DNA from 2 places in the Marivirga sp. genome. Region 1 is predicted to be linked to the other one. Evidence: riboswitches for the same ligand, from Rfam matches in the RefSeq annotation. Region 1 holds a riboswitch; the other holds the start of a gene.
The links. A riboswitch is a leader RNA that binds a small molecule or an ion and turns the genes downstream of it on or off. The one in region 1 is predicted to bind S-adenosylmethionine.
Positions count from the first base shown of each region.

Region 2: another riboswitch for S-adenosylmethionine. It lies ahead of ACFE0M_RS17940 (O-acetylhomoserine aminocarboxypropyltransferase/cysteine synthase family protein); the one in region 1 lies ahead of metH (methionine synthase).

Region 1 covers NZ_JBNPEF010000025.1:38,556-44,838, reverse strand. The annotation lists gene metH (methionine synthase) at 1-2,043, opposite strand, end outside; SAM riboswitch class I at 2,093-2,217, opposite strand; gene ACFE0M_RS13200 (DUF3307 domain-containing protein) at 2,298-3,014, opposite strand; gene ACFE0M_RS13195 (SatD family protein) at 3,011-3,610, opposite strand; gene ACFE0M_RS13190 (hypothetical protein) at 3,791-4,960, shown strand; gene ACFE0M_RS13185 (efflux RND transporter periplasmic adaptor subunit) at 5,013-6,283, opposite strand, start outside.
Region 2 covers NZ_JBNPEF010000037.1:51,395-57,677, forward strand. The annotation lists gene ACFE0M_RS17910 (DUF1456 family protein) at 1-31, opposite strand, end outside; gene sucD (succinate--CoA ligase subunit alpha) at 107-979, opposite strand; gene ACFE0M_RS17920 (DUF2256 domain-containing protein) at 1,138-1,281, shown strand; gene ACFE0M_RS17925 (NAD(P)H-hydrate dehydratase) at 1,411-2,901, shown strand; gene ACFE0M_RS17930 (T9SS type A sorting domain-containing protein) at 2,946-3,311, shown strand; gene ACFE0M_RS17935 (lysoplasmalogenase) at 3,412-4,101, shown strand; SAM riboswitch class I at 4,229-4,321, shown strand; gene ACFE0M_RS17940 (O-acetylhomoserine aminocarboxypropyltransferase/cysteine synthase family protein) at 4,676-6,004, shown strand; gene ACFE0M_RS17945 (homoserine O-acetyltransferase family protein) at 5,979-6,283, shown strand, end outside.

The DNA.
Region 1 (6,283 bases):
ATCTAAAGGTTTTGCTGCTTTTTGTCTAGCCTCTTCAGTGTCTGAATCAATAAATTCTGTGATTCCTTTCACTAAGGAATGTTCTAATCTTTTATTAACCTCTAAACTTCTCCATTCTTGGGCTGCTTTTTCAGCTTTCTCCCCCGGCTTTAAATTTTCAGCATAGGCCATTAATCGCTCGGTTGCATCTGATCTGCGGTTGAACAATAAATCCTCTACATAATCCAGTAATTCTTTATCGATTTCATCATAAACCTCCAACATTCCCGGATTGACTATCCCCATGTCCAAGCCGGCCTTGATAGCGTGATATAGAAAAGCCGAATGCATGGCTTCTCTTACCACATTATTTCCTCTAAATGAAAAAGAGATATTACTGACTCCACCACTAGTTTTGGCATGTGGTAAATTTTCTTTTATCCATTTAACCGCATTGATAAAATCCACTGCATAATTATCATGCTCCTCCATTCCTGTTCCAATAGTAAGGATGTTGGGGTCAAAGATGATGTCTTCAGGGGGGAATTCTGCCTCATTGACTAGTAAATCATAGCAACGCTTACAAACTTCGATTTTTCTTTCAAATGTATCCGCTTGACCTACTTCATCAAAAGCCATTACCACTACAGCCGATCCATAACTTTTGATTTTTTTGGCTTTGGCAATAAAATCTTCTTCTCCTTCTTTAAGACTGATGGAGTTAACAATTCCTTTACCTTGTAAGCATTTTAGGCCTGCCTCAATCACTTCCCATTTGGATGAATCAATCATAAAAGGAAGCCGTGCTATATCTGGTTCAGAAGCAATAAGATTGACGAAATTTGGAAGTACATTGACCGCATCCAACATACCATCATCCATATTGATGTCGATAATTTGAGCCCCACCTTCTACTTGGTCAACGGCAATGTCAACAGCCTCTTCAAATTTCTCATCACGGATAAGTCTGGCAAATTTTTTAGAACCCGAAACATTGGTTCTTTCACCAATATTAACAAAATTCAGTTCAGGAGTGATGGATAAAGGCTCCAGTCCACTTAATCGCATTAATTTTTTCTGACCGGAAATTTTATGTGGCTTCGAATTTTTTGCGTAGTCAGCTATGGCTTTTATATGTTCGGGTTGAGTACCACAACATCCGCCAATAATATTGACCAATCCTTCATCAAAATAACTTTTGATAATCCCGCTCATTTGACCAGGTGTTTCATCATACTCACCAAATTCATTGGGCAGACCAGCATTAGGATGGCAGGAAATGGCTACATCCGCAATTCTGGCCAATTGTTGCAAATAGACTTTTAATTGGTCGGCACCCAGCGCACAATTGAAGCCTACGCTTAGCAGAGGAAAATGACGAATACTATTCCAAAAGGCTTCTACTGTTTGCCCAGAAAGCGTTCTACCACTGGCATCGGTTATAGTTCCGGAAACCATAACCGGAATATCAATACCTTTCTCATCTTTCAATTCCTGAATGGCCATTAAAGCGGCTTTGCAATTGAGAGTGTCAAAAACAGTCTCTACCAGAAATATATCTACTCCACCAGCAGCCAAGGCCTCAGCTTGTTCTTTATAAGCTATTTTCAGTTCATCAAATGAGGTGGCTCTATACCCAGGTCTGTTTACATCTGGCGATAAAGAGGCTGTTCTGTTGGTGGGGCCAATAGAACCCGCTACAAATCTTGGCCTATCTGTAAACTCTTCCGTAACTTCTTTAGCTAATCTTGCAGATTGCTCATTGAGTTCCCATACCAAATCTTCCATTTGGTAATCGGCCATGGCAATAGTAGTTCCACTAAACGTATTAGTTTCAATGATATCTGCTCCGGCATTAAGATACGCTCTGTGAATATCTTTAATGATTTTAGGTTGGGTTAAAGAAAGTAAATCATTATTACCTTTTAAATCTGAAGCGTAATCAGCAAAACGTTCTCCACGGTAATCGGCTTCCGTGAGTTTATAGTTTTGAATCATAGTGCCCATTGCACCATCCAACACTAAAATTCTTTCCTTTAAAATATCTTTTGAAAATCGACTCATTCTGAATATTTAATTATTTGCATCCAGAAAGGGCCGTGAGAAAGGCTGTTTCTTATCTTTTCCTGACCTATGATTTGGTCAAGATGGGAGTTAGCACCGTTTCCTTTTGCTAATGCATTGGAAGGGTTGCTAAGACTTCAAAGGGCCCAATCCCTCAGTCTTTCTGGATAAGTATTCCAAAGTAAAGCATAAAAACTTAAATGGTAAAGTGAAAGTTCAAAATTTTATTTTTGAATGGATTATTTGAGGAGGGTTTAAATTTCTTTAACCATGATTTCATACAGGAATCCAATCAGAATAGCAAAACCAAAGCTAAGTAATGTTCCAATTAGAATGTATTCAGTGAGTTTTCGGTCTTTTGCGCGTGACAAATCACCAAATCGAAATACGGATTTGGCAGCGATTAAAAATCCTATGGCTTGCCATTCTTGCATTACAACAAAAGAAAAAACAAAAAGCCTTTCTAAAATGCCAATGTATTTCCCTGCTTTTGATAATGAATCTTTATCTGAATCTTCCGGTAAATCCCATTTCGACATGATTACTTTTATCAATACGGCTACTCCATAAGTAAGTATTAGAATACATAACGCCAGAAAATAAATAGAATCGGAAAGATGAAAATTGAAAACTAATTCTTGGGGATAATAATGCCAGCTCATAGCTAGCATGACTGATAAATGGGCTAGTTGATCCAAGCTAAATAGATATCGAGAATTGATTCTTTCTTCAAGATGGATTTTAATGAGGTCAATTACATAATGACTCATAGGAATTACAATAAAGGCTAACCAAAATTCAATATTGAATTTAAATAAAAGCAATAATATAATACAATGAATGGCAATATGGAAATAAAGGAATTTTGATTTCGCTTTATTTAGTTGTTTATCTTTGATCCATTGGTCGGATTGAAATACAAAATCACCTAATACATGAGCAATTAAGGTTTTGAGGAGAAATGTAATCATAGTAGTTGGGTTTGCTTCTTATAATACTCAAGTACTCTTTGCAGGCCATCGTATCCACTTCTGTCCAGAGAAATACTTATGGTGCTTTGAGTTTTTTCTAATAGTTTGGCAAGTTGGTTTTGATTTTTATCAGGGTTTTCGATGCTTGTTTTTATAAGTTCAGCCTGGCTTTTAGTCCATTTGTCTGCAATTAAAAGTACTAATTCAAGCATTATATTTAAAGGCTCATCCCAGTTAGCATCATTTGATTTAATTGCGATATTACTTTTCTTTAGCGACTCAAAGCATAAGCCAGAATTTCGATAGGCAGCACCATTTGATTCTGATATTTTTTCAGATATATTATCTTCCTTTCCGACTCCAATCCCCATTCTGACATCCTTGTTTTTAATTTGTTTAATGGTGGCTTTGATATGGAAGGCGGCTATAATTGCTTTTTCAAGGGGGAGTTTCAACTGAAAGCTGTCTCCCCTATAGATTTCCCATTTTTCTGGACTATTTCCATATTGACTTAAAACTGATTTCAGTTCTTTTAACCAATTTACAGATGCTTTTTCAGTGGAATTAATAATGTCTCCTGTTATGACTGCTATCATTAGAATGCTTTAACTAGTATAAATATCGTTATTATCATCAATAAATAAAAATATTGATGTATTTATCGATAATAATTAATATTGATGTTTATGTAAATAATTTTTTTTAAATTATAGTGCTATTTTTGAAATATTATAACATAATAGCGTTATTTAATTTGACTATCAAGCCTAATTACTTTGAAAAATTTTATCAGAATTATTTATCTTCTGTTATTTATAGCAATACCTATAAAACTTTTCCCCCAATCCTATTCCAGACAATCTAAAGTTCATATATCTGCATTCCCTGGTTTTAGTAATCATACAGTAAATGAGATATCTAATCATTATAAACTGTCACTAAATCTAACATCGGGAGTTACAGGAAGTGTAAGCGGTATTGAATTAGGACTTATTTCCAATTATAATTATGATAAGTTTCAGGGTATTCAGTTCGCTGGTTTTGCCAATATTTCAGGAGTTAATAATAAGCTTAACCCGAAGGAGAAATTAGAGAGTACATTTAAGGGCTTTCAATTTGCCACAATCGCCAATAAAACATTTGGGGATGGGACAGGAGCTCAAATTTCAACGTTTAATACAGCAGAATCAGGTTTTACGGGTTTTCAGTTAGGTTTTCTTACCAACAAATCAAGATATTTAGAAGGAGCTCAAATAGCAGGATTAATTAATACATCTAAAATCGGGATGGTAGGTTTTCAGATTTCTCCTTTATTTAATTATTCAGATGGGCAGACCAATGGCTTGCAATTAGGATTGTTCAATTATGCACGCACTGCAGGTTTTGGTCATGAGTTTAGTAGTCTTTTAAGCGATACTTGGCAGATTGGTTTAATCAATTTTAGCAAAGTAAATAATGGTAATCAGATCGGTTTGATTAACATAAGCCGAAAAAATAACGGAGTGCCTTTAGGCCTGTTGAATATTGATGCAAGTGAAGGTCGCCTAAGTTTCAGGTCAACAGATTTGTTTTTATCTAATGTCTCCATAGCCACAGGAAGTCGTTTTTTTAGCAATATGCTGCAATTTGGTTATAATTTCTCTATCAATGGATTGCCAGTTTGGGGAATGTCCTATGGATTAGAAAAGGAATGGAGTAATCCGGAAAAAACAAAATTTGTTTCTATAAGTGCTGTTGTATGGCAGCAAAAAGCAAAAGAAATGAAATTCTTAAAGGGACCAAAAATACTAAGGTCAGAATTAATCTATGGCTTTGAACTTACTAAGTTAAGAGACTTAGAAATAGGAGTCGCTATAAATTACAAATTAGCTACAGTAGAAACTCAAGAACCATCCTTATTGACCATGGGTAATTTCTTTCCGGGTATTGTGTTGGGGATACAATAAAAAATGGCAGTCGATTAAACTGCCATTTTCATATCTTTAATTTTGAATTCGGTTATTCGTCTTTCTTGGCTTTCTCTTTATTCTTTACTTCAATTAAATCTCCATCTTTTAATGTTTTCGAAATAGCTAAGAATGGTCCTTTTACCACTTTCTGTCCAGGTTCTAAACCATCTATTTGAATGAATTCAAAATCGCTGATGCCGGTTTTTACTTCCGTCATTTTTACTGTATTATCATCCAGTACTACAAAAACTACTTCTTTCTCTTTTTTAGGAGTTCTTATATCTACCTCTTTAGCAGCTGAATCGTTCTTATTTTCCGGAGTTCTTAAAGTAACGGAAGAAAGCGGAACAGTTAAAATATCCTTTTTGGTCTCGGTCATGATTTCCACACTGGCTGTCATGCCTGGCCTAAATGGAGAATCTCCTTCTTCAGTGATTAAATCCTCATAAGAAGAATTCAAGATTTTTACTTTTACTTCAAACTCGGTAACCGCATCTTGTGAAGCTTTTTCATTTGCCGTATTCGCTATGGCAGTTACGACCCCTTTGAATTCTTTTTCCATATAAGTATAAGAATCTACTTCTATGTTAGCTGTATCACCAATATTGATTCTGATGATGTCATTTTCATTCACATCTACCCGAACTTCCATATTATTCAAATTGGCAATACGCATCATCTCTGTTCCTGCCATTTGCTGGGTTCCAACCACACGTTCCCCTAACTCAACACTCAATTTTGAAACAGTACCATCCACCGGAGAGTAAATGGTAGTTCGTCTTAAGTTTTCACTAGCTTCATCAACGGTTGCCTGACTACTTTTCACAGTGTATCTGGCAGCTAATACGCTTTTTTCTGCTGCTAATTTATCATTTTGGGAGACTTGGTAATTCGCAAGAGCAGATTCATAATCTGCCGTGGAAATCACCTTTTCTTCATAAAGTTTTTTCTGACGCTCAAAGATTTGTTTTGTTTGCGTCAATTGTGCTTTAGCTCTCTCTAAAGCAGCCTCGGCTTGAGCTAAGGCTGCTTTTTGCTGGTTTAAATTTGCTTGAGCTCTTTCTAAAGCACTCTGAAAATTATCCGGTCTGATTTTTACCAATAAATCGTCTTTCTTTACTGGATCTCCTTCCTCAACTGCCAATTCAGTAATTTCTCCTGCCACATCCGGGCTAAGTTTTACTTCTACTACAGGTTGAACCGTTCCACTAGCATTTACTTTTTCAATAATGGTTCTTTTTTGTACTTCATCAACTTCCACCGTTGTAGAAGGAGGTTGTCCGATTACCCCAGATTTTTTTCCTATAATGGCCGCTACTA
Region 2 (6,283 bases), on a different contig from region 1:
GAATTCTTTTTAAGATATCATTATTAGTCATATCATATAAAATAAAAAAGGCTGACTTAGTATTTACTACCAAACCAGCCTTTGAATTAGTTTAATATATCTGTGATTATGATAATGCTTTTTTCATGGTTTCTCCTATGTCAGCTGGAGACTGCACCACAAAGATTCCGCATTCATCCATAATTTTCATTTTTGCTTCGGCAGTATCATCTTTTCCTCCAATAATGGCGCCAGCATGTCCCATTCTTCTTCCTGCTGGAGCTGTCTTACCAGCAATAAAGCCAACAACTGGTTTTTTATTGCCATTTTCTTTAATCCAACGAGCAGCCTCAGCTTCATAATTTCCACCAATCTCACCTATCATTACGATAGCCTCTGTTTCATCATCTTCCATCAACATTTTCACTGCTTCTTTAGTAGGTGTACCAATGATTGGGTCACCACCGATACCGATAGCAGTAGAAATTCCCAAACCTGCTTTCACAATTTGGTCCGCAGCTTCATAAGTCAAAGTACCTGATTTTGAAACAATTCCTATTTTACCTTTTTTGAAAACGAATCCAGGCATGATACCAACCTTTGCCTCTCCTGGAGTAATCACACCAGGACAGTTAGGGCCGATTAATGTTACATCTTTATCTTGAATATAAGTTTTGGCTTTCAACATGTCTTTAACAGGAATACCTTCTGTGATGGTGATAATCACTTTAATTCCCGCATCAGCAGCCTCCATAATAGCGTCCGCAGCAAATGCCGGTGGAACAAAAATGATGGACACATTAGCGCCTGCTTTATTAACGGCATCTTCAACCGTGTTAAAAACTGGTTTACCTAAATGTTTTTGACCTCCTTTTCCCGGGGTTACACCCCCCACTACATTTGTGCCGTATTCTATCATTTGCTCAGCATGGAATGTTCCTTCTGAACCTGTGAAACCTTGTACAATTACTTTAGAATCTTTATTGACTAAAACGCTCATTATGCTCTGTTTAAAGTTTTTGCAAAAATAGAAGAAAAGGCTTCATTCACAAAGTAATTTCATGCTTGTTTCGGAATTAGTTGTCAAACGGTATTTCAAACAATCTATTAAAACATTGATTTTGAAAATATAAAAATGAAATATCGAGTATGGCTAGAATGAGAAAAAAAGGTGAACTACCTTCTAAGATTTGCCCTGTTTGCAAAAGACCGTTTCTTTGGAGAAAAAAATGGGAGAAAGATTGGGAACAGGTTAAATATTGCAGTAAAAAATGTAGGACTATTGCCAATCAAGGGTATTAAAATTGAATTGATATTAATCCATCTTAGTTCGGTTAATGATGGAGATAATACCTGTCTGGTTCATTTAAATTAAAAATATGACAAAGAATGGTTAATTAAATTGCTTACAAATTTCTTATCTTAAGCGCTATGAAGATCTTGAATGTAAAACAAATTAGAGAAGCTGATCAATATACCATTGAGAATGAACCTATCACCAGTATAGATTTAATGGAAAGAGCCAGCCAGGAAATCGTAAACTGGCTAATTAAAAATTTTACAAATCAATATCAAATTATAATTCTGGCAGGCTCAGGTAATAATGGTGGCGATGGATTAGCAATTGCCAGATTAATGTCTGAACAAAATTTTACCGTGAAAGTGGTTTTGGTAATGGGTAAAGAAGGATCAGAGGATTTCGAAAAAAACCTTTCGAAATTAAAAAAAGATAATACCGCTGAGATTACTTCAGGCCTCAACTTTGATGATGGTAAAGACAATATTTTTATAGATGCTATTTTTGGCTCAGGGCTCTCTCGTCCTATTGAAGGAAAAATTGCTGAATACATTTTTAAAGTAAATGATATTGAGGGTATTAAAATAGCGGTTGACATACCCTCTGGAATTTTCGCTGATGTAACTAGTCCTGGAGAAGCAATTTTCAAAGCTGACCATACTTTAAGTTTTCAAGTTCCAAAACTAGCTTTTATGATGGCAGAAAACCAGAAATATATTGGCCATTTTGAAATACTGGATATAGGCTTATCTAGTGATTTCATTAACAATTGCATAAGCGATTATTCAATTTATGAGCTTACAAATACCATTAAATCCTCCATAAAGGTAGATTCCATAGCCCATAAAGGAGATAGAGGTAGAGCATGTATTTTAGCAGGAGGTCACGCTAGAATGGGCGCTGCAATATTAGCCGCAAAAGGCGCTCTACATTCGGGTATTGGATTACTTACCGTACAATCCTGTCCTCATTGTATCGAAATCATACAAATTCAAATTCCTGAAGCCTTGATCTTGGAGGATGAAAATGAATATGCATTAGGGAGTTACTTGAATTATGAAACGCAAGATGTCTTGATTTTTGGCCCAGCTGTTGGTTTCGCAAATAAAACAGTGGCTTTGCTTAGAGAAATTTTAAAATCCTATCATGGTCAACTGGTCTTAGATGCTGACGCAATAAGCATAATGGCACAAAACAGGGAATTATTGGAATTGCTACCTAAAGGTACGATTTTAACGCCACATCATGGGGAATTCAAACGGCTGGTAGGAGAATATTCAAATAATTTTGAGGCATTGATGCAACTAAAGTCATTCTGTATGCATCATCAAGTTGTAGTAATATTAAAAGGCAAATATTCTGCGGTTTGTAATGAGCAAGGAAAGATAAGTTTCAACACTACTGGAAACCCAGGAATGGCAAAAGGGGGAAGTGGCGATGTATTATGTGGGATTTTGGCTGGTTTAGCACCACGAATAAAAAACTCATACGAAACAGCAAAATTGGCAGTATTTTTGCACGGAATTGCAGGTGACCTTAGCTTAAAGGAAGATGGGGAAAATTATATGACTCCTTCCACTATGATTTTGAAATTGAAGGATGCATTTAAATTAATTGAAAATTAAATAAACTTTAAACCATAACCGGTAATGACCGTAAAAAAATTGTGATGAAATTCTTTAAAAACATATTGCTAATTATAGTAGTCAGTTTCAGCTTAACCATAGCAAATGCTGGAAAAGAACCTATTAATGATAAAGCATTAGATTTTAATATCACACATGTATTAAGCGAAGCAGAGGTTTACCCAAATCCTGCAGAGGATTTCATTTATTTGAAAATAAATGACCGTTCCATTTCTTCAGACATTAAAATTGAAGTTATGAGTATCATCGGTAATAAAATGAAAATTACCCATGAAAAAATTAAAGATGGTCTCTATAAGATCAATATCCAAAACATTCCTAGCGGTCACTATTATGTGATGCTAACCATTGATTCAGAGAAAAGTCTGAAAAAATTTATAAAGAAATAAAGTATTACAAACAAGTTTGTAATTTATTACACCTAATTTCTTCATTAAAATCTCTTTTATAATAGATTAATAATAAGTACTTTTCGATAAACATTGTTAGATGAACTTTAAAGCATATTTTTATTGGATAGTTGCAGTACTTGAAATAATCTCGCTGACTTTTGAGATTGACATACTTCATCAAATCTGCAAGCCCCTATTGATGATTGCACTTCTAATCTATTTTTGGGACAAATCAGATAATAGAAAAGATGAGAAATGGGTAAGTTTTGTTACTTTGGCACTTGCATTCAGTTGGATTGGCGACATCATGTTGCTCTTCGCATTTAAGCATTTTATGTTCTTTTTTGCTGGAATTTCCGCTTTTCTGGGGGCTCATATTGTTTATATAATTGCATATAAGAAAGCTACATTCAAAGATAAGTTGAATTTTAAATGGTCTTTTTTTCCTTTTATAGTTTTAGCTTATTTAGCCCTTATGGCATATCTGATTTTGCCCTACATCGATAGTGTAATCCAAGTGCCGATTTCTTTATATGCTGTCGTCCTCGCCTTAATGATAGTGATAGCATGGTTTCGTAAAAACCAAACCACAGATGAAAGTTTTCAGTTGGTAGTATTAGGCGCGGCTTTATTTACTATTTCCGATTCTGTTTTAGCCATCAATCGCTTTTCTCACACTATCCCTTATGCTGGAGTAGCAGTGATGACCACTTACATTATAGCGCAATGGCTTATTGTAAATGGATTACTTAAACATAAAAAAACTACACCCAATAAAACAATATAATAAGTTGTTTTTTGATTTTTTCCCATACAATATTCTGTATAAAAATTAATTTCAAAATAAGTCGTTTTTATTTTGTCCAAAGTTTGTTTATTTCAAAAAGCTTTTCCTACATTTGAAATATTAAATCAATTTATAACGAAGAGGTAAGAGACAGGCTCTATGATCCTCTGGCAACCTGATTCAAGGTGCCAAATCCTGCCCTATGAGGGAAATATAAATATGAAAACACCACACAACTCAAGTAGAAGCGTACAAATCGCTAATCAAAAGTCAACTGAATTCAATTCTAGAATTCAAGCTACTAATTCAATTAATCACAAACTTATTTTTTTATCTCCCATGCGAATGTGCATGTGCTGTTGTTGTTAATCAACAACCCAACTCTTTTTGGATTTCTCCCGATAATCTGAATAGGAATGCTCTATACTTTTCTATCTAAGTACTTATCCGGAAATAAATACAATCCATTCAAAATCAATTAATTAAAATTTTAATTACACCCATCTTTCATGTTGATGGGGTTTATTACGCAAATAGTTATTTAATAAAATCATACATCTTAAATTTTAAAATTATGTCAACTACACAAAAATTCGAAACATTACAATTACATGCCGGTCAGGAAATTGACCCCACCACTAACTCAAGAGCTGTTCCAATATATCAAACCACTAGCTATGCTTTTAATAGCTCAGAGCATGGAGCAAACTTATTTGGTTTAAAGGAATTTGGTAATATCTATTCAAGAATCATGAATCCAACCAATGATGTTTTTGAGAAAAGAATTGCTGCTTTAGAAGGTGGGGTTGCAGCGGTTTCAGTTGCATCAGGACAAGCGGCACAATTTATTGCCTTGAATAATATCTTGGAAGCTGGCGATAATTTCATCACTACCAAATTTTTATACGGAGGTACCTACAATCAATTCAAAGTATCCTTCAAACGATTGGGCATAGAAGCGCGGTTTGCGCCTGAGGAGGAAGTAGAATCATACGAAGCTTTAATTGATGAAAATACAAAAGCCATTTATTTGGAAACCATTGGTAACCCAACTTTCAATATCCCTGATTTTGAGGCCATTTCAGGTTTAGCCAAAAAGTATGACTTACCATTAATTGTGGATAATACTTTTGGCGCAGGTGGTTATTTATTCAGACCCATTGAGCATGGAGCTAATGTGGTGGTAGAATCTGCCACTAAATGGATTGGTGGACATGGGACTTCTGTAGGTGGTGTATTAGTGGATGCCGGTAACTATAATTGGGGCAATGGAAAATTCCCGCAATTTTCTGAGCCATCTGAAGGTTATCATGGACTGAATTTCTGGGAAACCTTTGGGGAAGGGAATCCATTGGGACTGCCCAATATTGCTTATGCCATCAGGGCAAGAGTAGAAGGCTTAAGAGATTTTGGTCCAGCCTTAAGCCCGTTCAATAGCTTCTTGCTGCTGCAAGGATTGGAAACACTCTCATTAAGAGTCCAAAGAACTGTTGACAATGCCCTGAAATTAGCTTTCTGGCTTGAGAAACATCCATTGGTTGAAAAAGTGAATTACCCGGGATTGGAAAGCAGTAAATATTACCAACTAGCAAAAAAATATTTGCACAATGGCTATGGGGGTGTTTTATCCTTTACGCTTAAAGGAGATAAAGAGGAAACTAAGGCTTTTGTTGACAATCTGAAGTTGGTCAGCCATTTGGCGAATGTGGGAGATGCTAAGACTTTGATTATTCAGCCATCCGCTACAACCCATCAGCAATTATCTGATGAAGAACAATTGTCAGCTGGCATATCTCCAAACTTATTGAGGGTTTCTGTAGGCATAGAGCATATTGATGATATCATAGCAGATTTTACACAGTCATTTCAAAAAATACATGAAGAAAACTATGCCACAGCATAAATTACCTTATTATTTTCAATTAGAAAGTGGGCAAAACTTGCAGGATGCCTCTCTTTATTATGAAGTTTTAGGGGAAATTTCAAAAGATAAAGAGGTGGTTTGGGTTTGCCATGCTTTTACAGGAAGCGCATCAGTTAAGGACTGGTGGGCTTCCCTTTTTGTTGAAAATGGAGGTTTTATTGATTTGGAAAAGCATTCTGTTATTTGTGCTAATATGTTAGGCTCTTGTTATGGTAGCACTGGTCCCAATTCAGTTAATCCCGAAACAGGAGAAATATA